One region of the Spirosoma agri genome, then DNA from elsewhere that is predicted to be linked to it. Evidence: riboswitches for the same ligand, from Rfam matches in the RefSeq annotation. Region 1 holds a riboswitch; the other holds the start of a gene.
The links. A riboswitch is a leader RNA that binds a small molecule or an ion and turns the genes downstream of it on or off. The one in region 1 is predicted to bind S-adenosylmethionine.

Region 1 (14,922 bases):
TCCAATCCTTTGCTCGTGCTGAGCATGGCTTTGTCGATGGTCCAGATGATCTGCGTTGATAACGCCGTGGTTAACGTGAGTGCCGAGTAGCGAATCAGGTTCTGGCGCAGTTCGGGACTGACCGCGACAAAACGGCGGTTGAAAAAAAGTGCGCTGTCCTGCGCTACGCTGTAGATCATCAGCACCAAAGGCACGAAAAAAGCGAGCAACCAAAAAAACAGAAACTGCGGAAAAGTAACCCAGCCGAACCAGTGCAGACCACCGGCGATCAGGACCAGCACGCGCTGCACCAGCTGTTGAAGCAGCGTTCCCGTAACGGGGTCATACAACAGGCGGGCGTAGGTGTCGAAAACGGCGAAAAAGACCGTGAACAACATCAGCGGAATGAGCAGGTAGTAATAATCGACAAACAGCGCCGATTGAGTCTGGTAATGTTCAATCACCCAAGGACGGGCCAGCCACAGGGTCAGGGCACAAACACCACAGCCAACAACGGTCGTCAACGTAGCAATGTACAGATAGCCATTGTGTTGTCGGTCGATGTTGCGGAAATAGGGGAAATAACGGCCGCCCGCGCTATTGAGGCCCAGATTGGATGCCTGCGCCAGCACCTGCGATACGGCAATCAGCAACGACAGTAATCCGATCTGCTCTTTGCTGAGCAGGTGCGGAAAAAAAACGCCCTGGGTTAAAAAGCCAACACCTACACCGGCATAAGCGTAAATTGAACTCTGAATGGTCTGCCGTTTAATGATACCCACGTGCTAGTTTGTGAAAGAGTGAATGAGTGAAAACATGCGTCAGCTATTCACTGAATCACTCATTCACTCTTTCGCTTTCAACTAAGTTCCACGTCAGCGCGGTACCAGCCACGATGTCGATGGTGGCCGTTTTACCAAGAACGTCGTCGTAATAGCGCGTGTGCAGCCCATTGGCGGGGCGGATGCTGCGCACGTTATCCGGCGTAAACGATTCGCCCGCTTTCATCGACTGCACGACGTAGAGCGACCGTTTGAACTGTAGGCTTTTCTGTTCTTTGGGCGTGAGCGTATAACTAACCTGTCCCATGGCCAGCTGCGCCCGTTCGGTTTCAATGACAAGACTTTTCAGCTCGTCCGGTTCCAGCGAAAAGGCGGAATCGACACCGCCATCGGCCCGACGTAGGGTGACGTGTTTTTCGAGCACTACCGCGCCGAGTGCCACTGCCGCCACTGCCGCACCAATGCCCATCGTATGATCCGAGAGCCCAACCGGAACGTCGAACAACTGCCGCATGTGCGGAATCGTATGGAGGTTTGTCGTTTCGGGGGTCGCTGGATAGGTACTTGTGCACTTAAGCAGAATCAGGTCCTTGCAACCGTTGGCCCGCAAAACCTTCACCGACTCATCGAGGTCCGCTACCGACGCGACACCCGTACTCATGATGACCGGCTTACCCGTCTGCGCGATTTTTTTCAGCAGAATATGATCCGTGTTCTCAAACGAAGCAACCTTGTAGAGCGGTACATCAAGCGATTCCAGGAAGTCAACGGCGGTGGTATCGAACGGTGAGCTGAAAGCAATCATGCCGCGCTTTTTCGCGTGGTCGAAAATGGGCTTGTGCCATTCCCAGGGTGTGTAGGCTTCGGCGTACAGTTTGTACAGATTTTTATCGGCCCAGAGCGATTTGGCATCCCGGATATAAAACTCTTCGGAGGCCCCGTTGAACGTGATCGTGTCTGGCGTGTAGGTTTGTAACTTGAGCGCATGGGCACCGGCATCGGCCACCGCGTCAACAATGTCGAGCGCCCGGTCGAGCGACTGATTGTGATTTCCGGACATCTCGGCGATAACAAACGGGCGGTGCGCTGGGCTAATCGTATAGTGGGCAACCTGAATCGGTTGAGTTGCTGTCATAATTGGTGAAACCGTATCAGTAGCGGATGCGACTTTTGTGAAACAGCGCCGAATGCTTACACGGTCTTGGTAAAGACTAAACTTGAGTTCGCAAATTTACCGCTTTCGTGCGAGAATGCGAACCCTGCCTTAACAAACGAACGAACGGAGGGTTGATTATCAGGTTTGATGTAGGCATGAACGGTGACGGCCCCCCACGCTTGTTTGCAGGCGTCGCACCCCTGACCGATCAGCTGACTGGCTAGCCCCTGACCCCGGAACCGGGCATCGACAGACACGCCAATGATGATTTCGTCGGGCATATCGGCGACCGGTGTTCGCTCGAAGCGCACCTGCCCAACGGCCTGACCGGTTTCATTCTCAAAGACAAACAGCAGCGCATTGGCATCGACTAGTTTTCGCGAAAACCAGGCTGTGTGCGTTTCCAGGGAAATAGGTGCAGAGTTGAAGGACTGTCGGCGCGTATCGGGATCGTTAGCCCAGTCGAAGTAACGTTGTGCATCAGTGGGCTTGGCTTTGCGGCAGGTGAGCATGATTAGCGACGTGTCAACTGATGAAACAAATCCCGCAGCCGTTCCGGGGAGCGACCATCGAAAAAACGGCGTTGATTCGCCAGCGACTCAGCTACCGTTTCGGGTGAAAACTGAGCCGATTGGATCGACAACTTTATCATCTGGTCCAGGCCGATAACGGGCGTCAGCCGAGTTAGCAGCGTTGGGAAATTGACCGATAAAGCAAGCTTCTCCTCCGCGAGAAACTGAGCCAGTCGAGCCTGGTTGTCAGCCGTGACCACCGTAACCAAGGGGCGGTTGATGGCACAAACTTCATAGGCAATTGTACTACAGGCCGTGATCGCCAGACTGCATTGCTGCAAGGCTGAAACCATCTGACCGGCATCCAGATTTTGCAGGATAGTAAGATTTGGTAACTCAGTTCGAAATGCGTCAATAGCCTTCCGATCCGGATGAAATGGCCCCAAAACGATCTGGACGGGTAAACTGGGGTCGACCTGCCGAATGGCTTCCAGAACCGTGAGCGACGTATTATGCGGGTCAGCCCCGCCCATACTTACGAAAATCGGACCGTCAGCAGGTGTATCGCCAAAACCGTCTGGATGTAGAAATTCCGGGCGTAATAACGCGTAGTGCGGACCCAGAAAAAATTGGGTATACGCTTCGGCCTCATAATCCGCTGATGTAATGCCCCCGGCATGGTTGATGATCATATCGGCCACCTGATGGCCTGCTGTCAGATCATCGATATAAACCAGCCGTTTCGCCCGCGAGCGAACCGACTGCTGAAAACCGTCATCGAACGAATAGCCATCTAAAATAACGACATCGTCCGGTTCAATTAAGTCCAGAAACGTCGTTTCAGCTGATGAGTCGGGCAGGGTAATAACGTTGATAGTAGCCTGTTCGATCAGGGAATGAATGGTTGGTGTTGGCTCAACGATAGCGAACCGCATCGAAAAGTCACCGTTCAGCATATTGGCCAGTGCCAGACAGCGCATGACATGACCCATTCCGATTTGTGCGTTGCCGTCGGCCCGAAAGAGAAGTTGATTCATGATGCTTAGCGGTTCCTGCTTAGTTGAAATTTGAGTTCTGCCAGTCGCCAGTCTGTCTCGGTATCAATGTCATGGGCATCCATTTCGGAAATGACAATACCACCCGAGTTGTCTGTGATCAGCCGTCGGGTACGCAAAAACGTGTTTGTGCTGAAGAAATAAAACTGGCCTGCATCGTGGTAAGCCGGTTCCAGATCCTGCGACCGGGTCAGCGCATGTTCCGGCTGAACCCAGCGTACTTTATCGTCCGCCAGCATCACCGCCCGCTGAATTGGAAAACCAAACGACTGCACCGGATAGACCGTATCGAATTGTTTTTCCGAAAGCGTGGCAAATGCCCGCTGAAGGAGTACTGGAGTGACAAAAGGTGCAGTCGGGTAGAGGCAGCACGCATAGTTAAACAATGAGCTTTGGTGTGCATACTGGTTCAGCACCTCATGCAGCACATCGGCTGTCGTCGCAAAATCGTCGGCGGTTTCGGCCTTACGCAAGAAGGGAACCGATGCGCCGTACTGTCGGGCAAGGGTCGCAATCTCCTCATCGTCCGTCGATACCATCACGTCAGCAAACAAACCCGATTGGCGGGCCGCGTCGATGACGTATGCAATGATAGGTTTACCCAGAAACGGCCGGATATTTTTTCTGGGAATGCGTTTACTGCCGCCCCGTGCGGTGATGATAGCTACGCTACTCATGCGCCGACAAATTCCTTCACGGATGCGATGACATACTCCTGCTCGGCATCGGTTAGCGTCGGGAACATAGGGAGGCTCAGGCAGCGTGCGTAGTAGCGTTCGGCGTTCGGAAAGTCGCCGGGTTTCCAGCCAAACTGCCGGTAGTAAGGCATCAAATGCACCGGGATGTAATGCACCTGGGCCATAATGTTTCTCGTCCGCAGAAAATCGTACAGCCCTTTCCGGTCGTCGACCTGAATGACGTATAGGTGATATGCGTGACTGATACCTTCGGGCGGAACAATGATGGAAATAGCTGAGTTGGCGAATGCGTCGTCGTACCGTTTCGCGATTTCCTGCCGACGGCTGAACATGGCATCGACCCGCTGTAACTGGCTGTTTCCCAACGCTGCCTGCATGTCGGTCAGCCGGTAATTATAGCCCAACTCCTGCAATTCCATGTACCAGCCACCGCGTTCCGGTTCACCGGCATACGGTTCCGTCAATTCACCGGGTTTGTTGGTGATGCCGTGCGTACGCAGTCGAAGCAGGTGCTTGTACAGGGCTTCGTCGTTGGTGGTTATCATGCCGCCTTCACCCGCTGCAATGTGCTTAACGGGATGAAAACTAAAAATGGCCAGTTCCGCCAGCGATCCATCGCCACAGCGATGCATGGTACCGTTCGTATCCGTAAAGGCCCCGCCCGGCGAATGGCAACTGTCTTCCAGAAGCCACAATCCATGTTCATCCGCTAACTCCCGAAAGGCCGCCATATCAACCGGGTAACCCGCGAAATCGACGGGAACAATGCCTGAAAAATAGCCTTTCGGATGCTTACTGAGCAACTCGCGAACCGAATCAATAGCAAGGAGGGCCGTTTCAGGATCGATATCTGCAAAATAGACCTCGCCCCCGCAATAGCGGACGCAGTTGGCTGATGCCGAAAACGTAATCGGTGTAGTGATGACCCGCGTACCCGTTGTGACGCCAAGCGCCATACAACATAAATGCAGGGCGGCCGTACCATTGGCTACGGCCACCGCATAGCGACAACCGATGTAGTCGGCAAACGCGGTTTCGAAAGCACCGATGTGGGGCCCCTGGGTCAAAAATGGACCGCGTAAAACATCGGCAACGGCTGCAATATCCTCGTCCGTAATATGCTGACGACCGTATGGAATTGGCTGATTCATTGATAACGCGGGTGAAAACCCGCATTTGCATTGATAGACACTAATAACGGCTTTTCTACTACATCACGCTTGAAAGGCCGGATCGACATGCTCCCGGATTTGTTCCCGGATCTGCTCAACGTCGAGCCACTCGGTGTTGGTGCCCGAGTTGTATTTGAAGCCCATCTCGACTTGACGCCCGTCGAAGGCTTTCAGGTAATCGTCGGTACTCCAGGTTGGTGTGGAAGGCGTAATGACGTAGTATTTATCCGTCTCGACGGTATTGAGCGAATCCGTTTCCGTAATCATTTCTTCGTGTAGTTTCTCGCCGGGCCGGATACCAACCAGTTGCTGCTCACAGTTCGGACCAATGGCCGTGGCTACATCCGTAATGCGATACGACGGAATCTTGGGCACGAAAATCTCACCGCCCCAGGCATGTTCGAGCGCGTACAACACCATGTCAACGCCTTCTTCCAGCGAGATGTTGAACCGCGTCATGTCGGAGTGGGTAATGGGCAATACGCCGTCTTTACGCTTCTCCAGAAAGAACGGCACGACCGATCCCCGCGATCCGATCACGTTGCCGTAGCGAACCACCGAAAAGCGTAGATCACGGCTGCCTTTCATGTTGTTGGCTGCTACGAACAGCTTGTCAGAACAGAGCTTGGTGGCCCCGTAGAGATTAATGGGCGCGGCTGCTTTATCCGTCGAAAGGGCTACCACGCGTTGAACCCCGTTATCGAGCGCTGCGTTGATGACATTCTCGGCACCGAACACGTTGGTTTTGATGCACTCCATCGGGTTATATTCGGCGGCCGGCACCTGCTTTAACGCAGCCGCGTGAATGATAATGTCGATTCCTTCGCAGGCCCGTTTCAGGCGTTCGCTATCGCGTACATCACCGATGAAAAAGCGGATGGATTTATACTTCGAACTTGGGTAATGTTGCGCTAACTCAAACTGTTTCAACTCATCGCGGGAGTAGACGACCAGCCGTTTGATATTCGGGTAGCGCTGATATACCATCTCAATGAACTTCTTGCCAAACGAGCCGGTGCCGCCCGTAATTAAAATCGATTTGTTCGTCAGGTCAAAGGGTTGGCCCGTATTGTATTGATTCATAGATTATTGTCGCTATTTTTTGGCCCTCTACTCGACCAGTTTGACAGGGGGCCGGGACAACCTTACTTTTTTAAATGCTTCTGACTGCAAAGGTAGGGTTATTAGAGGAATCAATATTGATAGAATGATTAAAGAAGTTCCTACGCAATGACCACGCCATGAACCTGTCAATCTTGTTACTATCAGGTTCACACTAGTTGGATTAACGTGACTGCCGAAATGAGGGTATGTTAATCTATCTCAAGTGAGTTTACCCATTCGGGCGAGTTTAGTAACTTGCAACGGTTTCCTAGTATGTAACTTTTACTTAATTAATTTATGAATTTTTTTTACCGATTAACATTACTTTTTCAGCTTGTACTGACGGTTGTGACTCTATCGCAGGCGCAGAATTTAATACTAACCACACCCACTTCTCAAACGCCAGGTAGCAGTAATGTTATCGTTAACCCGACCTGGCGATATAAGGGTCAAACTGAAAATAGTACAAATAATACGCTTGTCGGTCACGATACAGGTAATAATCTGACGACGGGTTTATCAAATACATTCATTGGTAAATCAGCTGGTCTGAATACTACGACGGGCAATAGTAACTTATTCTTTGGGTACTTGGCTGGTAATACAAACACATCGGGTGCTGGTAATACAATGATTGGTACCGGATCAGGGTGGCTTAACAATGGTGATGAAAACGTTTTTTTGGGTGCTTCAACGGGTGCCTGGAGTAAATCCGCTACTAGAAACACATTTGTAGGTGCTTTCAGTGGTTTCAAAAACGTCAGTGGCACAAATAATATATATTTGGGTTACAACGCAGGTGGGACCAGTCAGAATGGTTCCTATAATGTGATTATTGGTGATTCGGCTGGTTATAATAATACCGTTTCTGGTAGTGTTATGATTGGTAGCAAAGCTGGATTTGCTAATACAACAGGGGGGGCTAATACATTTGTCGGGGCTAGCGTTGGATCCAAGAATACGACTGGGTTTGCAAATTCATTTTACGGTTACGGCGCAGGTAGAGAAAATACAGTTGGTTTGAACAATACTATTGTAGGATATATAGCAGGATCAAGTACTACTTCTGGGTATTCTAATTCGTTTTATGGCGTTGCCGCAGGCTTTTCTAATACATCTGGTTATTTCAATTCGTTTTTTGGTGAAGCTGCAGGACACTTATACTCGACAGGTCATCATAATAGTTTCTTTGGAAGACAGGCAGGAGCTGGGAATGGTAGAACGGATGGCGTTCAACTGACTTTTGCGAGTGGTTCTTACAACTGTTTTTTTGGTGATTTTGCCGGATATAATAACAACAATGCTAATTATAACGTCATGATCGGAGATAGTACAGGGGCTAATAATCAAGGTTCGGGAAATGTGATGGTTGGTAGCCGCGCAGGACGGTCTAACCAGACAGGGCAACAAAATACTTATCTTGGTTATCAATCCGGCTATAAAGCTGTTGCAGATTCCAATACCTTTGTCGGCTACCAATCCGGTTACGTCACAACAACCGGGAAAGGCAACACTTTTTTTGGTACATCGTCAGGGCGAGGGAACACGACGGGTAGCCATAATACGTTCGTTGGTAATGGTGCCGGTCCTGCCAGTAGCAACATGGACGATAACGTCTATATCGGCTACACGACAGGAAATCATGACAGCGGCTCACGAAATACATTCCTAGGTACTGGAGCTGATGCCATTGCGCAGAATCTGATCAACGCAACGGCTATTGGGGCTGGTGCAAATGTCGCGGTTAGCAATGCTGTGGTGTTGGGTAATCAGGCTAATGTGGGTATCGGTACGTCAGCACCCACGGCCCGTCTCGATGTCAATAGTGGTATTGATCATGAATCTGGTATCCGAATGAGCCGACTTACGGCTAGTAGTCCTGCTCGGCTGACCCTGCTCGACAAAGTACTTACCGTTGATGACAATGGTCAAATCGTGCTGGCTCAAACGGGTCGTTACTCGGTTAAGCAAGTGAACGATTGGTCCGACAAAGTCTTTGATCCTGCTTACAGACTTCGTTCATTAGCTGAGGTCGAACAATTCATCCAAAAAAACGGGTACCTACCGGGCGTTCCTTCGGCAGAGCAGGTTATTCGGGAAGGTGTTGATGTCGGTAAGATGGACGCCAAGCTGTTGGAAAAGGTCGAAGAACTGACGCTCTACAGCATTCAACTCGAAAAAGCTGATCAGGCTAAACAACAGGAATTACACCAGTTAAGAGCAGAGGTGAACGAGTTGAAGCAACTCGTAAAGCAACTGCTGGAAAAGAAATAAAGGCTTTCACTGGCTTGGTACACAAACGCCCGACCGTAATATTACGGTCGGGCGTTTGTGTACCAAGCCAGATCGGTCTATCCGCTATTTACTCGCTACGGAGTGCTTTATCTGTGTTCGGTCAAAGGCGTCGATGTAGCTTTTCGCACTGGCGTTCAGGATGGTGACACCCCGGTGATCGGCATAGGTGCGGATAACTTCGTAACCTCGGAACACTTTATGTAAGGATAAGAACTGCGAAGCCATCGAAAACGTGCGTTGTCGGTGCTTGTCAGAATACACAGGCTGATGCGTTACGTCTTTGGGCTTGTCGTAAAAGTGAATCTGCTTGATCAGCAACTGATTTTGATCCGTTAATCGAATCTGTTCATGCCAGGACGTATCCGCGCCAAACAGGTAAATCGTTTCAAACTGGCGGTTGATCATGAGGGTCAGGGCCGCAATGATAACTGTCTGCGCCTGAGGCATCCCAAACCCATTGGCGTAGAGCCAGTAGGTCAGCCACTGGAAACCGCTGACCACGGTGTAGTTGAAATAAACGACCTTGATCTGCGGATTGCCGCGTTCAATTTGACCGAGCAAATAAGAGCCTTTGGCAAAATGAGGCACGTAGAGCAACATCGGCCAGTCTACGCGTTCCAGAAAGACCGACAACGTTTGGCGAATATCATCGCGGTCGGTTGTCTGCTTCGTGAAAACGAAATAATTAGGGTCCGAAATGACGTAGTTCTGAGGGCGAAGGCGATGAAAAATATCGGCGTGGGCAAAATTATTGACGCAGACGATTTCGGTTTGCCGGATAAAATCAAAATGCTCCGCCAGCGACTCATTCAGCGATGGACCGTTTCCCAATACCGAGCAAATCGGTAGCTGTCGGGCCGGTAGCTGCGCTTTATGGCGACCACGAATCACGACTTTTACCAGTGACAGCAGCGATTTGACGAATTCGCTCAGGAATTGACTCAGGGAATTAAAACCAGCTTCAAGCATGCGGTCGGCACCAGACAGGAGCCACTTTTTCCACAAAATAACGAAAAAAACACCAGACACGCCGGTAATAAAATTAGCGGGTTCACAGGGTTTTCTCAACGGTCATTTTTGGGGATGACTGCGCACCGAGATTTTGCTTGAAACGGATCAAACCGGGTTTGGGCCGCCGGTCATTGTCGAGCGATACGCCCAGATCCAATAGTCGTATGCCCTGTTGCCGACAATAGGTAACCAATCCATCGGTGAGCATAACCAGTGGGCTAAATGACTGATAATCGGGATTCGATGCTGGTAAAAAGCTGTATAAAATATCCTTTCGTACGCGTACAGCAACCGTCATGGCTGCGATTTTGTCCGCATCGTTCACGGTGAAAACAATGAATTGATCCGGGAATTTCTGTAGTAATGTGGTCAACTGTTCAGGACTGATCGTAAGCTGGTATTCCTTCGTCCGTCTTGCTTCCACTATGAAGTTTATGGCGTCGTCAACGCGCGTCGTTGGCCAAAGGTTAACCTGAAAACCGGCCTCCCGGCATTTCCGCAGTCGTCGGCGTTCCGATGCGTTGATCGTTGCGCTAAATGGGCGTTCGGTAATTGGCAGAAAAAAATTCTCGTGTAGTTTGATCAGTCGGAAGCCTTGTTCCTCTAAGGCAACTGCCAGCCGGTTTGCCTGTTCAGGGGCGTAACAATGGGGGTAGTTGACCAGGCGTAGGGTCGAGGCTCCGAAAGAACGAGCCGTTTCCTGAAGCGATTTAATAAATGCGTCGAGAACCGTGCCGGGAAGCGTCTCGGCAAATTCGATTGACCCAAACGGGGCCGCAACAGGACTAACGATTCCGTTGGCCGTAACAAAAAAAGCACACCGCGCGTCTGCCTGGTTTGTACGCTGATTCAGTGCCGAGAGCAGGTAAAACGATCCACTTTGTTGTTGGCACAGGTGTTCGTGTTCATTGAAGAAAAAACCGGGCTGGCAGAATGCGGGAACGTCGGAAGCTTGTGGATGCTGCTGCCGGAGCAGAATATAGTCCGTCATAAACCCAAGCAACTTAAAAATTTAGTACACAAATATAGTGTAAGTGTATATAAATAGGCACTTGCATTATATTTGTGGCGACTGGACCAATAAAAAATCCCTGCGATCGACGATCACAGGGATTTTTTATTGACTTGTGTAGCTGCGTTAGAGAGCGGTTTTCTCCTTGTTGAGTTGCTCAAAAACCAGTTGAATGATACCATCTTTCAGGCCGAGATCCGGAACGACGATCTTATTGGCTCCAGCCCATTTCATTACCGAAATGTAGATGTCGGCAGCGGGCACGATCACATCGGCGCGGTCGGCATTGAGTCGAAGTTTATTGATGCGGTCTTCCTGGCTGAACCCGGCGATGTAATTTCGGATTCGTTCGATTTCGGCTCGGGTTGATTCGGAGTCGGATGTTTTAGACGCCAGATTAAAGAGTTTGCTGATGTTACCACCCGTACCGACCGCAATGATTTCCGCTGACGAATCGATATTTTCTTCAACCCAGTCCTCAATTTTCCGCCAGGCCCCTTTCGTTTCTTTCCCTTCCAGCAGTCGCACAGAGCCTATTTTAAACGACTTGGAATTTATTTTTTGCCGGTTCCGGTACAGGTTCAGTTCGGTGCTGCCACCACCCACGTCGATGTGGAGAAACTGCTGATCGTCGAGTGCCTGCACAACCACATTATTGATCAGTTCGGCTTCTTTACTGCCATCGATAATGTGAATCTTGATGCCGGTTGATGCTTCGATACGATCGGCGATTTCTTGTCCGTTGGATGACTCCCGCATGGCCGACGTAGCGCAGGCCATGTAGTCCGTAACTTCGTGCAGTTCCATCAGCAGTTTGTACACCTGCATTAGTTTGGTGGTGCGGGCTTCGCTTTCGGGCGTTAGTTCGCCAAAATTGAAGACATCGTGCCCAAGTCGAAGCGGAAAGCGGACGTATTCAACCCGTTTGAAACTAACGATGTCGTCATTATGTAATACTGTTGAAATTTGCAGACGGGCTGCATTGGAACCGATATCAATGGCTGCTAGTTTCATCAAATATAAGTCGTGACCAATCGGACTGCCAGTGCCATAACTGAGCAAATTAATGGGTAATACTGACAACCGAACGGCCTCTGTTTACTAAATTGCTCATTCATTCATGCGCCCAAAATTAAGCTATTTTTGGGGACTATGGCTAGAATCTATACCTTTGCTTAAGTGCTTATCAAGAAAGACGGAGGGATTGGACCCTGCGATGTCTTGGCAACCAGCCGCTTACTCTACAAGCCGGAAAAGGTGCCGCTTTCCACCCCAGTTTGCGCGGGGACAGATAAGTTAGCGTTTCTGCTTCCTTCGCCTGTTTTGATAAGCCCCGGTTTTTACGACGCATTGCTTTAAAGCGACCATTGGCGCGCTGTCAACTCTATAAATTTTGGATCACTTGGAACTGATTACAGACCTACTGAAAAAGCGGATTCTTGTTCTCGACGGTGCGATGGGAACGATGATTCAACGGTACGAGCTTAGTGAAGCCGATTACCAGGGAGAACGCTTTAGAGGATATCCGCACGACGTAAAGGGAAACAACGATCTGCTGTCGATCACACAGCCGCAGATCATTCAGGAAATTCATAAGCAGTACCTCGAAGCTGGTGCCGATATTATCGAGACCAATACCTTCAGCAGTACGTCGATTGCCATGGCGGATTACCACATGGAAGAACTGGCGTATGAACTGAACTACGAATCGGCCCGGATTGCCAAAGACGTTGCGGACGAAATAACGAAGCAAAATCCGGATAAGCCGCGCTTTGTGGCCGGTGCACTGGGACCCACAAACCGCACGGCCTCGTTATCGCCCGATGTCAACAACCCCGGCTACCGGGCTGTTACGTTCGATAATCTGGTCGATGCGTACTATGAACAGGTTCGTGGCCTGGTCGAAGGGGGAGCCGATTTGTTGCTGGTCGAAACCATATTCGATACGCTCAACGCCAAAGCCGCGCTGTTTGCAATCGACAAATATTTCGCGGAGAATCCGGAGCGGACCGTGCTGCCGATCATGGTGTCGGGAACCATTACCGATGCCAGTGGCCGGACATTGTCGGGGCAAACGACTGAAGCGTTTCTCTACTCGATTTCGCACTTGCCATTATTAAGTGTGGGGCTGAACTGTGCGCTCGGTGCTGAACTGATGCGGCCCTATATTCAGACGCTGGCCAAAGAGGCTCCGTTCTTCACCTCGGCCTACCCGAATGCGGGGTTACCGAACGAATTTGGTGAATACGATGAAACGCCGGATATGATGGCGTTGCAAATCGAAGATTTCGTTAAGAGCAATTTTATCAACATCGTTGGGGGTTGCTGCGGCTCAACGCCCGATCACATTCGGGCCATTGCCCAGGTAGCCGCCAAATACCCGCCCCGTCAGGTGCCGGAGCCGGAGCCCTATCAGAAACTGAGTGGTCTGGAACCGTTGAAAATCACGGAGCTGACCAACTTTCTGAACGTGGGTGAGCGGACCAACGTGACGGGTTCGAAAAAATTTGCCCGACTTATTAAAGAAGGCAATTACGATGAAGCCCTGAGCATTGCCCGGGGGCAGGTGGAAGGGGGCGCGCAAGTGATCGACGTCAATATGGACGAAGGCATGCTGGATTCGGTGGAGGCCATGACCACGTTCCTGAACCTGATCGCTGCCGAACCCGACATTGCGCGCGTCCCGATCATGGTCGATTCGTCCAAGTGGGAAGTTATCGAAGCTGGTCTGAAATGCGTTCAGGGCAAGGCGATTGTGAACTCTATTTCGCTGAAAGAAGGCGAGGAAGCATTCATCGAACGGGCCAATCTTGTCAAACGCTACGGAGCTGCTGCGGTGGTGATGGCATTCGATGAAACGGGTCAGGCTGACTCCTATGAACGACGCATCCAGATTTGCGAACGGGCGTACCGGATTCTGGTCGATAAGGTCCATTTCAATCCGCAGGACATCATCTTCGATCCGAACATCCTGACAGTGGCAACGGGTATCGAAGAACACAATAACTACGCCGTCGACTTTATCAATGCTACCCGCTGGATCAAAGAAAACCTGCCGCTGGCCAAAGTGAGCGGGGGCGTATCCAACATTTCGTTCAGTTTCCGGGGGAATGACTTCGTACGCGAAGCAATGCACTCGGCCTTCCTGTACCACGCCATTCGGGCGGGTATGGACATGGGTATCGTTAACGCTGGCCAGCTGGAGGTATACGATAGCATTCCTAAAGATTTGCTGGAACGTTGTGAAGATGTCTTGCTGAACCGCCGGGACGACGCGACCGAACGCCTGGTCGATTTTGCCGAAACGGTAAAGGCCAAGGGGAAAGCCATTGTTCAGGATGATGCGTGGCGTAAGGAATCGGTGCATGAGCGGCTCAAACATGCGCTCATCAAGGGCATTACGGATTATATCGATCAGGATGTAGAAGAGATCCGGCAGCAGGTTGCGCGCCCGTTGCACATTATCGAAGGACCACTGATGGACGGTATGAACGTTGTCGGTGATCTGTTCGGTGCCGGTAAAATGTTCCTGCCGCAGGTCGTGAAATCGGCGCGGGTCATGAAAAAAGCCGTGGCTTACCTCACCCCGTTTATCGAAGCCGAAAAAACAGGTGGCGAATCGTCCTTTGCGGGCCGAATCTTGATGGCAACGGTCAAAGGTGACGTTCACGACATCGGTAAAAACATCGTTGGCGTCGTGCTGGGTTGTAATAATTACGAAATTATCGACCTCGGTGTGATGGTACCGACGCAGAAAATTCTGGAAGAAGCGAAGAAACACAACGTAGATATTATTGGGCTAAGCGGGTTAATTACGCCCTCGCTCGATGAGATGGTTGGCGTTGCCAAGGAGATGGAACGGCAGGGATTCACCATGCCGCTGCTGATCGGTGGCGCTACCACATCGCGGGTGCATACGGCCGTCAAGATCGATCCGCACTACTCGGGGCCGGTTGTTCACGTGCTGGATGCCAGCCGAAGCGTTCCGGTAGCGGGTCGTCTCGTCAACGAGTTGCAATCAACGCGGGATACGATCTTCACGGAAATCAAGGCCGAATATGCCAAAGTGCGAGACGATCACGCCCGGCGTCGGCAGGACAAGGCCACGCTGACGATCGAAAAAGCCCGCGAAAACCGGACGCCCAT
Region 2 (14,922 bases), on a different contig from region 1:
TTCCGACAAGGCAGTTACTTACTTACGGCAGCAGGCTGATTTGTTTCAGCGTAATCCGCAGGTGGCTGATTTCTATCGTGTTTTCACGGCATTGCCCCGCTTTGTCGGCAAACAACCCGTCGATGTACCGGCTGATATGGCGTTTGCGCTGGCGCGGATTCGGCCCGGCTTTACCGTTGAGGGCTGGACGGTCGATCGGCTGGCGCGGGTGTGGTGGCTGTTACAGTTTCCGGTTGAGGACGAAGCTGCCTATGTCAAAACTATCTCGCGACTCTTCAAAGCCGGTGAGCTCAACGAGCTTGTTGCCTTATACTCGGCGCTTCCGGTGCTGGCGTTTCCGGAGGCATGGCGGTTCCAGGCGACGGAAGGAATTCGAAACAACATTGCCGACGTACAATCGGCGATCATGCTCCATAATCCATATCCGGCTGATTATTTCGACGAATCGGCCTGGAACCAGCTCGTTCTGAAAGCGTTTTTTACGGACAAGGACGTTACCCAAATTACCGGGCTTTACGAACGCAAGAACGCCCAACTCGCCCATACGCTGGCAGACTATGCTGCCGAACGTCGGGCTGCCGGGCGCAGTTTGCCGTCAGCTATCGAAACACTGATGTAACGCAGGCGGTCGGCCGGTGCCGCGGAAATCCGCATAAGCCCTCTTGTAACTAAATGCATTATAACTGAGCTTCCGCATCGCGTGATGTTTCGACTACGAAGAAAGCTACTTGCATTTAGTCACAAGCGGACTTCCACGGCGATGGCCGACCACCCGCCTTACTAATACCATCGATATGTAATACCGGCTGACAACATCAGGGATGGGCTGCTGTTCTTCAGCTGGTCGTAGTTGAAGAACACGTTCTGATACTGGGCCTGAATTTCGGCCCCAAATCCCTGCTCACGTCGACCGTAATATTTCAAGCCGATAGCCGGAGCGATAGCGCCCTTGAAGCCGGATTTCTGATCAGCCAGTGTACCAAAATAATTGGTGTAATCGACAAACGCACCACCACCGGCAAACTGTACGTAGGGTCTGATCGCAGCGGTATTATCGGCGAAGTAATACGAGAGCGATGCCATAGCCGGAATGATGGATAGGGTTCGCGTCTGAACCGCCGAAACATCCTGGCCCGTGTTGCCATCCGTATAGCCTATAACCTGACGACCCAGCCGTTGCTTCGCGTATTGATAACCCGTTTTCAGTCCCAGCGAGAACCGTTGCGGAAAGAGCCACTCGCCTTCCAGCGCGAAATTAGTGGGCGACGTCCGGTCAATATACCCTTTCTGACCACCAAACGGCATTGAGACACCATAGCGCGCCGAAATGTTGAACGTTACATATTCGTTATAAGGCGATGGGAATGCATTGACGTACTCATCGCGATTCGTTTGCGCCCAGGACACTGTCGTCAATGTCAGCAGGGCCAGTATTGATAGGATCGATTTCATGATTTCTTATTCTGTTGCCTTTAAATAGGCCGATTGATTGAAGATGGTCGTCGTGGCCACATCGACTGCCTGCTGATCGGGAATATCAGTTCCCCGGACGGTAGCATCGTAGATGACATTCAGCTGAGGTTGGGTCCCTGTCCCTGTGGTTGGGCGATTTTTCAGATCAACGATCTGAATTTCCCAGTATTGATCAGCCACCTGGTACGTGTAGTAGCTCGGATAGTATGGATAATAGCCACCCAAACCGCCGTATCCACCACCCCAGTAGCCGCCATAATACCCGTATGGGTCAACACCAACACCTGTGTACAGGTTATTGACCCGAATAATAGCCACCCCCAAATCAGCGCTTTCGCCCCTATTTACCCGCTTGAAGCCACGACTGGTGAGCGTATTGGCCACATTCGATACAAAACGACCTTCGAGCGGGCCGAGTGATGGCTGATAGCCCGTATTGGATTCAATGACTACGGAGTCGGGCAGGCTAAATGTTTTATACTGGCTGAAGTTGACCGAGCGGTCATAATTGGTAATGTAAACAGGGGCATCGGCCGGACTCAGATCGTTCACCGCATTTTCTTTGCAGGCTGTCAAACCCGCGCCGGTCACTAGCAGCGCAATGGCATACAGGCCCCACTTTCCTTTTCTCAGCTGTTGAAGCGTTACCATGATTGTATTTGTTGTTAGTCTATTTCCCGGACAGGCCGGTATTCATTAATAACGTTGGTATACGACAAAAAATTAAGTACTGTCTATAAAACGCATAGAGTAATCGAGGGTTTGCAAAAAAGATTAAAATGAGGATAAAAAATCGTGCACGATGACGCTGAATTTTTGCGGAACTTTGCCTGCCAATCGGGGTTTTACCAAAATACCCTTACAATCGATTTACTCATGAGTTTCATGGATTCCATTCGTGGCATGTCTTTCTTCGACATGCACGTTCACATGACTTCCCGCACCACCGACGATTATCAGGCTATGGCCGACGCGGGTGTGGTAGCTATGATCGAGCCAGCGTTCTGGCTGGGCCAGCCCCGAACGGGCGTTGACTCGTTCCGGGATTATTTCGCCAGCCTCGTCGGGTGGGAGCGTTTCCGGGCGTCACAGTTTGGTATCCGCCATTATTGCACCATCGGTCTGAACTCCAAGGAAGCCAATCAGGAAGAATTAGCCGAACAGGTTATGGAAATCCTGCCGTTGTTCATCTATAAAGAAGGAGTAGTTGGCGTTGGGGAAATTGGCTTCGACGATCAGACTCCTGCCGAAGATAAATACTACCGGGCGCAGTTGGATCTGGCTAAGGAAGCGGGGCTGCCCGTACAAATTCACACGCCACACCGGGATAAAAAACAGGGTACCAGTCGAAGTATGGACATTGCGCTCGAACATGGACTGGACCCCGGCATGGTCATCGTGGATCACAATAATGAAGAAACGGTTCGGGAAGTGCTGGATCGGGGATTCTGGGCGGGCTTTACTATTTACCCATTCACCAAAATGGGCAATGAGCGCATGGTCGACATCGTAAAACAGTACGGTCCCGAGCGAATTATGATCAACTCCGCTGCCGATTGGGGCATCAGCGATCCGCTGGCCGTACCAAAAACAGCGGCTTTAATGAAGCAGAGCGGGATTTCGGACGAAGCCATCCGGCTCGTAACGTTCACGAATGCCGTCACGGCCTTCGCGCAAAGTGGACAACTGAGCCTTGACGAACTTACGCAGCCATTGGGTATCGACCAGAGCCAGCGGTTCAATGGCAGTTCGGTGCTGCGCGGTGGCCAGGCCCCCCGAGTGGATAAGGATTCGACAATCATAAAATAGGCAGGTGGAGCTGGTTCTGAAAGACCGTCACTCCGTTTACATGTGTCAGTTGATCAGAACTGACACCACTCCATGAGCAAACTAAAGGCGATTCTGTCCCTTACCCGTCCTGCCAATCTCGTCACGGCTGTTGCCGACGTACTGGCTGGAATGGCCATTGCGGGTTATTTCTCAATTTCTAATCCAGCTCCGGCTCCCGTAGGCTGGCTGGCGCTGGCAACGGTTTTTCTGTACGGGGGCGGGGTCGTTTTTAATGATGTGTTCGATGCTGAACTGGACGCTGTCGAACGGCCCGAGCGTGCTATTCCAAGTGGCGTAGTCAGTAAACGTACGGCTACGATACTAGGGTCAGTTTTATTGATCCTGGGCATTGGTGCCTCGTTTCTCGTCAACCAGACGGCTGGCTTGTTGGCGATCGGTATTGCCGTTGCCTCGCTCGTTTATGACCGGTTTGGTAAGCATCATATTTTGTTGGGACCTGTCAATATGGGATTATGTCGCGGCCTGAATCTCCTGCTGGGCGTGAGTGTTATTCCCGATCAGGTTCTGCCGTGGGCATGGGTAGGACTGGTGCCCATTGCGTACATCGCAGCCATAACCATGATCAGTCGGGGCGAGGTCCACGGTGGTAGCGTAACAACGCTTCGGGCGGCTGGGTTGTTGTACGCACTTGTTATTGGTTGCGTAGCCGCGCTGGCCCAGCAGCGGCAGCAACTGGGGACGGCGTTGCCCTTCCTGATTTTATTCGGGTATTACATTTTTCCTCCGCTCTGGCGGGCCGTTCGCGAGCCGGTTGGTCAGAACATTGGCCTGGCCGTTCGCGCAGGAGTTCTGTCGCTCATTGTCATGAATGCGGCCTGGGTCGCAGCGTTTGCGTCGTTTCCCCTGGCGATGCTGGTATTCTGCTTACTGCCATTATCGCGGCTGCTGGCCAAGGTTTTTGCCGTCACCTGATGGGTATGCGGCCAATCAACGGGGTAAAGAAATACACCAATTCAAGGTTTTGTGTAAGCGGGTAAATAAGCATCTTCGAGGTAATTTTTATGCACTGTCAGCCGGAGGCCGTACCTTGTCGTGGCTTAATACAACCGCATGGAAACTAATCTCACCCGAAATCTCTTCCTCGTTCTTCTCTTACTGACACAGACTACCTTTGCGCAACGTTACAAACCACGCTCGATAACCGGATTGCTGGGAGCCTTCGGGGCCGAAGTCGAGCTGGTTAAACAGACGCTGCAAAAACCCAAAACGGTAGTTGTCGATGGCGTCTCGTTCACGACCGGGCGCATCGGGAAACACAGAGTCGTCGTCGCCGAAACGGGTATCGGCAAGGTCAATGCCGCCATGACAACGGCGCTCATGCTCGATCATTTTCGGCCCGAACGGGTACTGTTCACGGGCATTGCCGGTGGAACAAATCCCGATCTTCAACCGGGTGATATTGTGATCGCGGGACGGACGGCTCATCATGATTACGGCTCCATCACCGATAAAAATACGCCAACACGCCAGACGCGCAACGTTATCACCAAGCAATTCAACCCGGTCTATTTTCCTGCCGATTCGTCGCTGATGCGGCTGGCCGAACAAGTGGTAAAGGGCGTTACGCTGGAAGGAATTCCACTCGCGGACGGCGGTGTTTCGAACCGTCCAGTAAAAGTGATGACCGGTACAGTGGTAACGGGTGATGTATTCGTTGCTTCGCCCGTGAAAGTGAGCAGCTTACGGGCTGATTTTGGGGCTGATGCTACCGAAATGGAAGGAGCTGCTATTGCGCAGGTGTGTTATCAGCTACAGGTGCCTCATCTGATCATCCGCAGTCTCAGCGACCGCGCCGATGCAGAAGCGCATATTGCCTACGATAAATTTTACCCCACAGCCGCCCGCAATTCAGCGAAATTAGTCATCGCGATTGTGCAGGCACTATAGTCATTTGCCGGTCGCTGGTTTAGTCGGAGGAGCTACGTGTTCCTTCGGAGAAAACGAAGCGGTTTCCCGTCCGGCTTTTTTTAATCCAATTAACTAGTTATACGTTCAGCCCGATGGCTGCCAGTTCTCTTATGCTCAACACGGACAAACCTTTTTCCAAGAACCCCTTCCAATCTTTCTGGTGGGCAGGTTATGAATGCACCGACCAGCTCAATTGCTTTGGAAATCGGGTCGATTTTTTGCCGCTGACAGGTCATTCACAGTTGCTTAGCGACGATTATAATCAACTCAATTCGTTTGCCATTCGTACCGTTCGGGAAGGTATTCGCTGGAGTCAGGTCGAAAAAACGGCTTACCAGTACGACTGGACGATGGTCGAGCGTATGTTAGCGGAAGGACATCGGCAGGGTGTTCAGCAGGTCTGGGATTTGTGCCATTTTGGTTACCCCGACGACCTGACGCCGTTGCATCCGATGTTTGCCCGGCGTTTCGCGGCCTTGTGTCGGGCATTTGTTCGTTTTTACCGGGACTTGTACCCCGATGACGTGCTGATCGTAACGCCGATCAACGAAGTAAGCTTTATGTCGTGGCTGGGTGGTGATGTTCGCGGTACATCGCCCTATTGCACCAGGCAGGGCTGGGAGGTGAAGTTGGGGCTAATGCGAGCCTACATTGAGGGCGTGGCTGCGATGCGCGAAATCGACCCGTCTATCCGCATCCTTACGACCGAACCGCTGATTCAGCTGGTACCCCCGCAGAATGCTACCAGAGGTGAAATTATGGATGCGGCCATTGCGGACGAAAACCAGTTTCAGTCCGTCGATATGCTGGCCGGAAAAATCGCTCCCGAATTAGGGGGCTCACCCGAATACCTTGACATACTGGGGTTCAATTACTATTACAATAACCAGTGGGTCAACAAGACGGGTATATTTCTGGGTTGGAACGACGCCGTCCCCGATCCGAGATGGGTTCCACTGCGACGCTTGCTGATGAAAGCTTATCATCGGTATGGCAGACCCATTGCCCTGACCGAAACGAGCCATCCCGGCATTGACCGGCCCGGCTGGATTAGTATGATTGGGCGCGAATGTGCGGCTGTTCTGGAAGCGGGTGTCCCACTTTGGGGCGTATGCTTGTATCCGATCATAGACCGACCCGATTGGGACCATCTGGACAACTGGCATCGTTCTGGCCTATGGGATGCCGATTTAACCGTCGATCCACCCGGTCGTATCCTGTATAAACCGTATGCTGACGCATTGCTGCAAGCACAACGTGCGGTGTCTGACACGTCTTTACTCGTAGCTAACTCATCCGTTGTCTAGGGAGTTACCACGATTGAGAAGAGTGTGGACCAATCAGATGCCGGGGGGTCTATACTGAGGGTTGTCTTCGGGGATGGTAGGTTTCGACGAGGCTGAATGGTGTATTTAGCACCATTCAGCCTCGTATTGATAATCAGTATATTATAGGTATATCTGGACCATTTTATGCCAGTCATCGGCCTGATGCGCCCGCCCGTCCCATATATGTAATTCGTGCTTTATATGTTTCGTGCAAAGCGTTTCGCTCAGGGCCAGATTGCTATTCAGAAACGGATCGGCAGCGCCTACGGTCATGACGATCTGCATCCGGCGCAGATCGTCCAGCACGTCCGTATTTTCCAGATTTGGTAGGAAATGATTTGGGTTGTGAAAGTAAATATCTTCGTCGTAATAGTCATCGAACAAGCCACGGAACTCCGCAACGGGGGCGGATAAATCGTACCGGCCACTCAACGCGACTAGTTTACCGAACCATTGGGGATGGCGAAATGCAATGTTGGCCGCATGATAAGCCCCCAAACTACAGCCATGTGAAATCATGAAAGGCTGCGGATTTTTCAGCCGGGAAAACGGCAGGACTTCGTTCAGAATGTAGTGTTCATACTGGCCGTGCCGTTTGATCCGATCCGGTGGGGGAATATAGCGGTTATAGATGCTCTCCCGATCGATGCTATCGACGCAGAAAAGCTGGAGCCAGCCCTTATCGAGTCGATCGGCAAGTGCGTTGACAAGGCCTATCTCTTCGTACTCATAAAAACGGCCACGTCGGGTCGGAAAAACTAAAACCCGAGCGCCAGCATGGCCAAAAACCAGCAATTCCATGTCACGGTTCAGATTTGGGCTGAACCACTTGTGATACTCACGATCCATAACGAAGCGGAAAGGTTTGATGAAATTGCAGCCGTCGACGCAAACTAAGGCAACTTAGTAGGTAAACAAATTATTAAAAATTTGCGATTCCTCTAAAACCTGCTTCCAGACCTGGTAACCTGCCGAGTTGAGATGAAGACCATCGGCTTCAAAAAGTTCACGACGTGGCCGACCATCGCCACCCAGTAGGGGCGATGTCATGTCGATCGTCTGAAAAAGAGGATTTTTACGAACCTCGTCAGTGATGAGCCTGTTCGTTGCGCGAATTTTATCCCCGATTCCCCAGCGGGCCGGACTCAGTTTTATGGTAAGAAAAGACAGCGAAGTATCGGGCAACTGCTGGCGCATTCGGTCGGCAAGGGCGCAAAAAAACAGGCACACTTCTTCTGGGTGTCGTCCATCGCCGAGGTCATTATCACCTGCATAAAACACGATGGACTTTGGGTTTACCGGCACCACCAGCCGGTCAAAAAACCAGGTGCAGGCTGCGAGCGTTGACCCACCGAAGCCCAGATTGAGTGTGTTTATCTGGGGGAAATCGTTTGCCAAGGTTGTCCAGAGCCGGATCGATGAGCTACCATAAAACACAACCCGGTCAGCCGTGGGATCAATTGTCTTGGTTTTGGCTTCGAGTAGCCGAACTTCGTCTTCGTACCAGACCATCTGGTTATAGTAGGATTAAGTGTTGCCTGACGGCTTCTAATAAACTCTCTGGATAGGCTTTCGCACCAGTATTTATTAACTCAAAAGTAGAAGAATGAGTTGCTATGCGTTCTAGAGTTATTAGCTTTTGGCACTTATTTGTTGAGGTAAATTTGTCTTTTAGGATAAACCGTACGATTTTTTACTTTTTCACCGGCTCCGCCAGTTTCTTTAAATCCGGTTCAGCTGCCGCCATCCATTTGCGGATAATGCCACCCAAGGGCCGGAATTCGATCAGAAAACCATCGTGTCCATAGAGTGAATCAATCTCTTCGTAGGTTGCATCCGGAATGTGGCGGGCCAGAAACTGCTGTTCAGTTGGAGGAAACAGCAAATCAGACCGGATGCCAACAACCAGCGTTCGGGCTTTTATCTGATTCAGGGCGTTCAGAATGCTGCCCCGGTTGCGGCCAACATTGTGCGAGTCCATTACCTTCGAGAGTGTCCAGTACGTAAACGCGTTGAATCGTTCGGCGATTTTCTCACCCTGGTAGCGCTGATAACTAGCTGACTTATAGCCGTCCAGCTGCTCGTTGTTGTCGAGCGCCTGCGTGAACCCGTACGTATCGTAATTTCGGTACGAAATCATCGCCATGGCCCGAGCCGCTTTCATGCCCTGCGCCCCGGCATCGTCGCGCCGTTCGATCCAGGTCGGATCTGCCTCAATGGCCATCCGTTGCGCTTCGTTAAAGGCAATGCACCAGGGCGATGCCACCGCGCTGGCGGCAATCAAGACTAAGTTGTCGATCAGATTTGGTCGCAGGATGGCCCATTCGACGGATTGCTCACCACCGACCGATCCGCCGACGCAGGTGTGGATTTTTTCAATGCCCAGTTCCTGACGCAGCAGGTCCATCGCTTCGACCATATCGCGCACGGTTATGGCCGGAAACTCGTGGTAGAACGGTTGTGTGGTGGCCGGATTGATCGAAAGAGGGCCGGTCGATCCGTAGCAGGAACCCAAAATGTTGGCACAGACGATGAAATTGGTTTCCGGATTGAAGTATTTACCGGTTCCAACCATGCCAGACCACCAGTCACCCGGATCGGCATTGCCCGTGAGCGCGTGGCAAACCCAGATAACATTGGATCCGTCATTGTTCAGGGTTCCACGCGTTGTGTAAGCCAGCCGAAAACCCGGCAGACTCTCTCCCGATTCGAGCGGGAACGAATATTTATAGTCGAAATACTGGATGTCCAAAGGATGATGCGTTTTCTGCTCTGACGTTTTCAGCGGTGGCGGAGACACAAGCTGAAAACCATAAACGAACTGGAACCGCCCAAGACCACTCCCGGTCAACGGTGCGATAAGGTGAGTAAGACTTAGTAGGCCGTGGAAGGCATACCGTGCTGTTGGTAGAGCATGTGAGTATACGATTTATAGTCCCTAACGATCCGCCATCGCGGTTGCTTTAGGCAGGAGTTAGCACCTTGCCGTGTGGTAGGTTGCCAGCGATTCACAGAGCCTGATCTCTCCTCGCTTCTTTATAAATCAATTGACGCCGGTAGTATTGTGCGTGACGTCTGGTAATTGACTTGATAACGCAAGTATACTAGCCAAACCGCGCCAATCCAAACACCATCCTTATTTTCTGGCCATTGCCTTATTTTTTTGACTTCGTTCCTGAACAGGGTATATTTAATCAGCGGTATATTTACTTTTGTAGCGAAGACACGTCACCGATGAGCAAAACGTACCATTACAATCGCGAGAATGCTACCCGCGCAGCTGGCACTACGACCCTGAAGGACGCCATCGGACAGCTATTGAAAGCGTATCAGCTTCAGACCCGCTTTAACGAAACGTATCTCGAAGCATTCTGGGGACGCATGATGGGACCAACGATCGCATCACGCACAAACCGGCTCTACGTTCGGGATCGTAAACTGTACATCGAGATTGCCTCAGCCCCGTTGCGTAACGAACTTGTCAATGCCAAGCAGAAGCTGATTCAGCTCGTAAACAAAGACATGGGTACCGATGTGATTGACGATGTAATATTTATCTAGTTTCCTGCCTAGAACTGAATCAATAAGTTCTGCCGCTCCTGCTGCATCGTTAAGGGCTCATCAACGAATTTGGCGTTCAACCCCAGCCGCTGACAGATTGCCAGCCATTCCTGTTTGGGAACCACCAGAAAACCATTGTTCTTACGGACCTTGTAATACGAAGAAAATCGCAGGCGTACCAATAGGCGGATCATCGTCAGTAACTGACCTTGCCGGAGCGACCGGCCGATAATGCTCCCGATATCTTTCAAAACACTGCCGCCAACCATCAGGTCACAGATCATCGCTTTGGCACCGGGTGCCGCAACCTGCTTCATAGAAGCCAGCAGTTGCTCAACTTCGGCGACGTTGCGGTAATACTGAACCACGCTCATAACGATAATTACATCAAACCGCTGGTTTAGGACCGGGCTGAAATTGAGGTAGTCGTCCGCCGGTAAATCGTGAAAATGAACCGTAGGATGTTGGGCGTGTACGTTGCGGGCGATCTCGTTATAACGTTTGGATATGTCCAGTCCGTGCATCTCGGCAACCCGGTCGTGCCAGGCTGTTTCCAGATTGCCAGGGCCGGAGCCAATATCCAAAACTTTTAGATTTTTCGACAGTGGAATGTATTTTTCTACCCGTGCCAAGAAATAGCCATAGTTAACGGACATGGAATTATCAAATTCGTTTTCCTCCTGCCAGAAATCGAGCCACGTTGCTGCTTCGTTAGCCATGTTTAGTTTGGTCGCTACTGAATTGTCTACTTGATTGTATGAATATACGCTGACCCGGAGTCAGCAGACTGTGGTTCCTGAATCGCGTCAATAGCTCTTCCCCAATGACAACTCCGAATTGTGAACATCCGCCGATGCACCAGTTGATGAAGGTATGTGCATCTGCCAGATAATTCGAAACCAGATCAACACGCAGGGTAACGCTTTGAGAACGTAAGGCAACACGAATCGGTCTCGCAAAACAGGTGGAAATATATCACTCGGCGAAAAAACCGTTAATACGAGGCAGCTGATCAGGAGCGTCTTATCCAATAAACTCCGGGGGCAATAGAACCACCAGATCATGACCCCGGTAACGGCCGTAATGTACGTAGGCGATTCCGAAACAGGATTGAAAATGACCTGAAAGATAAGCACCGAGGCAACCATCAGCATCCGAAACCAACGCTGGCCAAATCGTTTGGTATGAATGTATACGGTACAGAATAAGACCACGCCAAAACCGATAATAACCGGTGTGGCAACATCGGGCGAAATAAACGTATGGACAAGCCGGTGAATGGACGTATTCGCCCATTTGTCGTGATCGGATTTGATGAGCAACTGATTGACCCACAGCTCATACTGCCACCATAATTTAGCGGGCGACGTGAAAAAGATCGGTAGCAAACCCAGTACCACCGCCCAGCCGACCATGGCTACCAAAAAACGGGGCTTCTGCGGATAGAGTAGAAACAGAGCCGCAGCAACTAGGCTGTAAATTTTGATATTGAAGCCCAGCACAATGAAAAAGGCCGCCCAGATGGGTTGCTTTTTCTCGAAACTGATAAAAGCAAATAAGGGAATAGCCGCAATGAATGGATTCGTCTGGCTGTTGACCAGTGACGTGAATAACTCCTGTAGACAAAACCAGTAGGCGAATACTTTCTGCTGGTGCGTAAATGGCATACGGTATATGGCCAGTACCCAGACGCCCGCGAACAAAAAATGCCAGAGAAATAAGCCTAACCGAAACGGTAACCCAAAAATAGGTGAAAACAACGCTGCGAAGGTAGGCGCATAGTGATAATGGTCTCCATATTCGGCTGGGTACTCATTATACAGGCTTACACCATCGATCAAATGGTAAAGCGAATAGTAGAAAATCTTGTAATTATTCGAATCAAGGAGAATAACTATCCGCGTACTGGCGAACAGTGTAAGGAGGGCGTAAACACCAAAAATAAAGCGGTAGTCGCTGAATATCGGTTTCTTGAAGAATGATAACATCAAAAGGAAATGTCAGACATAAGAGTAGGTACTCAATGGGAAGTCGCTGTCAGTTGCTGCGTAAAAGCCCCCATTGTGGCAAACTCGCCCATCGGTCTCAGATACCGCAATAACGCTTCAACCCGGTCGAGTAATGCATCGCGGGAGTGTCGACGAACGTACGTGGGAATTTTTTCGTAGCCTGACAGGTCCGTAAACTCCCACGGATGAACGTACAGATTCAGGAATCCTTCGGTTTGAAGCGTCTGCTTACACAACTGCTTGTAGTAGGCAAAGGGGAAGTTTTTCAGGCTTAACCAGAACAGCGGTAAGCGGAGCGTAGGCGTAACTGAGGCCGGAATTTGCCAGACGCCTGCTTCCTGAAACGGTTGCTTCGGTTCGCCCCAGTGGTTGTAGCGGCCCGGTAGCCATGTAGGATGCAGCGACGAATTATACGCATAGCCAGCCTGTTGAACATCATGTGGATCGACAAAGCCCATCCGGGCCCGCCGAAAACCCGTAATGGGCTTATCCAGCAATTTTTCCAGTGCCAATCTGGATTTTAGCAAATCGGCAGGTTCGAAGGTTGTGTGGAAATAGCCATGGGAAGCGATTTCGTGTTTGCCTGCTAGCTGGCGCACCAACTCTGGTTCATGGAGCGCATAATTGGCCGTTGTGAATAAGGTGGTACGGGCATCAACGGCATCAAATCGTTCGGCCAGCAGGCGTAGGCCCCGCGTCGAAACGGCCACTTGTTCACGCAATGAGATATCGTGACCAAATTCGACAGCGGTATCAAACTCCTCTACATCGACGGTGAATAATATATAGTTCCCAGCGGGTGTTGCTCGTCGGTCGGGGCTTCCCATATTGTCTCAGTCTCCTCAATATCGCTCGTGTCGCCAATGATGTAGGCAGGACGTTGTTTTACTTCCACGAACGTTTTGCCCAAATATACGCCGATAATGCCGATCATGATAAACTGAACGCCACCAATTAGTACAGAAAGCAATACCAGTGTAGTCCAGCCCGATACGGTTGCATCTGTAAAAAAGTACTCATACAACGTCTCCAGACCGAACAGCGTAGCAAACAGAGACATGCCGAACCCGAGCAATACCGACAAATAAAGTGGCTTCGTGGAGAACGATGTAATGCCCATAGCGGCCAGTTGCAGCATCTTCCGGAACGAGTATTTGGAGCGACCGGCGTATCGGGCAGCGGGTTGGTAAAGAATCCGGCATTGGCGGAAACCTACCCACGAAATGGCACCACGTAGAAACAGATCATTTTCTTTGAACTGCTTTAGCGTATCGATAACTTTTCGATCGAGTAACCGGAAATCAGCGGCACCGTCTTCTATTTTCAGCCCCGATACCTTCCGCAACAGGCTATAGAACTTCTTGGATGTCGCGCGTTTGAACCACGATAGCTTGGGATCTGGCTGACGAACCGTATAGACAACGTCGAAGCCCTCGCACCATTTGTCGACCAGCGCGGGTATCAGCTCGGGGGGGTGCTGAAGATCGGCATCGAGACAGATAACAGCCTGACCTCTGGCGTTTTCGTAACCAGCGCGTAGCGCCATCTGATGACCGAAATTACGGGAAAACGACAAAAAGCGTACAACGGGATAAGCCTTACTCAACTGACGGAGCACATAGCGTGTCTGGTCGGAACTGCCATCGTCTACGATCAGAATTTCGTAAGACTGATAACGTTCCATGACCGCCATGAGCCGATGCACCAGAACGGGTAAATTCTCTTCTTCGTTGTAGGCTGGTACGACTATACTAATCATACCTTGAGATGATTTCATTGTATCTTCGTGAGTCAAGATTCCGGTACGGGGTTTTCGGTCAATTTTTACGCTAAAGTAAGTATTTATACTTATTTATTTATTATACATGAATTAAAGTTGTTTTAAAAAAGTTCATAAACCCCTGTGCGTCGCTAAAAAGATCAGTCGCTTATACGCCCTATGAATACGTTGCCGAAGCAGAATTTACACGGTCGGGATAGTCAACTTGTTGAGCAAGAAGGAAAAAGACAGGATCTGGGATTTGGCACCAAACTGAACGACACGTATTCGCGGCTCGTCAATAAAGACGGCAGCTTTAATGTAGCGCACAAAAACGGTACGTTCTGGGACCGACTGAATCTCTATAATCGCCTTATCACGATGACATGGCCCCATTTTTTGGGGTGGGTACTGGCCTTTTATCTGCTTGCAAACGGTTTCTTCGCGGGCATCTACGTACTGGCCGGGGCTGAATATCTGCAAAGCACATCGGATCAGTCTTTTTATGGACCGTTCTGGAAGGCTTTTTTCTTCAGTTCCCAGACGCTGACGACGGTGGGGTACGGGCACATTGCACCCACAAGTTTTTTGTCGAGTATCATTGCTGCGTTCGAGTCGATGATGGGCTTGCTGTCGTTTGCGTTAGTAACGGGACTGCTATATGGCCGATTTTCGCGACCATCTGCCCATATCAAATTTTCCCAGCGGGCCGTATTCGCTCCGTATCTGGACGTTAATGGCTGGATGTTTCGGGTGATCAACGCCCGGTCTAACCAGTTGATCAACGTACAGGTAGAGGTGACTATGTCACGGATGGAGCTGAAAGCCGATGGCGATCATTATCGTAAGTATTATCCGCTGGCACTCGAACGGACGAAGGTGACCTTCTTCCCAACGAACTGGACACTGGTTCACCCAATTACCCGCGAAAGCCCGCTACATGGCTGCACGCCCGACGACCTTGCCAAATCAGACACTGAGTTTCTGATTCTGCTCCGGGCCATGGATGATACCTTTTCGCAGGAGGTGCACC

Region 2: linked by a shared signal. The riboswitch ahead of GK091_RS03810 (homoserine O-acetyltransferase family protein) and the one ahead of metH (methionine synthase) in region 1 are both predicted to bind S-adenosylmethionine.

Annotation. Positions count from the first base shown of each region.
Region 1 is NZ_JAAGNZ010000002.1:1,176,757-1,191,678, forward strand. It holds gene GK091_RS21530 (lipopolysaccharide biosynthesis protein) at 1-761, opposite strand, end outside; gene pseI (pseudaminic acid synthase) at 817-1,896, opposite strand; gene GK091_RS21540 (GNAT family N-acetyltransferase) at 1,953-2,429, opposite strand; gene pseG (UDP-2,4-diacetamido-2,4,6-trideoxy-beta-L-altropyranose hydrolase) at 2,432-3,466, opposite strand; gene pseF (pseudaminic acid cytidylyltransferase) at 3,472-4,161, opposite strand; gene pseC (UDP-4-amino-4,6-dideoxy-N-acetyl-beta-L-altrosamine transaminase) at 4,158-5,333, opposite strand; gene pseB (UDP-N-acetylglucosamine 4,6-dehydratase (inverting)) at 5,397-6,437, opposite strand; gene GK091_RS21565 (hypothetical protein) at 6,756-8,732, shown strand; gene GK091_RS21570 (hypothetical protein) at 8,817-9,722, opposite strand; gene GK091_RS21575 (GNAT family N-acetyltransferase) at 9,805-10,755, opposite strand; gene GK091_RS21580 (Ppx/GppA phosphatase family protein) at 10,903-11,790, opposite strand; SAM riboswitch class I at 11,957-12,074, shown strand; gene metH (methionine synthase) at 12,233-14,922, shown strand, end outside.
Region 2 is NZ_JAAGNZ010000001.1:897,144-912,065, forward strand. It holds gene GK091_RS03765 (EboA domain-containing protein) at 1-619, shown strand, start outside; gene GK091_RS03770 (porin family protein) at 781-1,452, opposite strand; gene GK091_RS03775 (DUF4136 domain-containing protein) at 1,459-2,124, opposite strand; gene GK091_RS03780 (TatD family hydrolase) at 2,350-3,282, shown strand; gene eboC (UbiA-like protein EboC) at 3,355-4,236, shown strand; gene GK091_RS03790 (5'-methylthioadenosine/adenosylhomocysteine nucleosidase) at 4,375-5,211, shown strand; gene GK091_RS03795 (amine oxidase) at 5,325-6,539, shown strand; gene GK091_RS03800 (esterase family protein) at 6,681-7,409, opposite strand; gene GK091_RS03805 (SGNH/GDSL hydrolase family protein) at 7,464-8,072, opposite strand; gene GK091_RS03810 (homoserine O-acetyltransferase family protein) at 8,254-9,312, opposite strand; SAM riboswitch class I at 9,487-9,605, opposite strand; gene GK091_RS03815 (DUF721 domain-containing protein) at 9,795-10,121, shown strand; gene GK091_RS03820 (class I SAM-dependent methyltransferase) at 10,130-10,840, opposite strand; gene GK091_RS03825 (glycosyltransferase family 87 protein) at 10,928-12,109, opposite strand; gene GK091_RS03830 (polysaccharide deacetylase family protein) at 12,142-12,957, opposite strand; gene GK091_RS03835 (glycosyltransferase family 2 protein) at 12,894-13,907, opposite strand; gene GK091_RS03840 (ion channel) at 14,070-14,922, shown strand, end outside.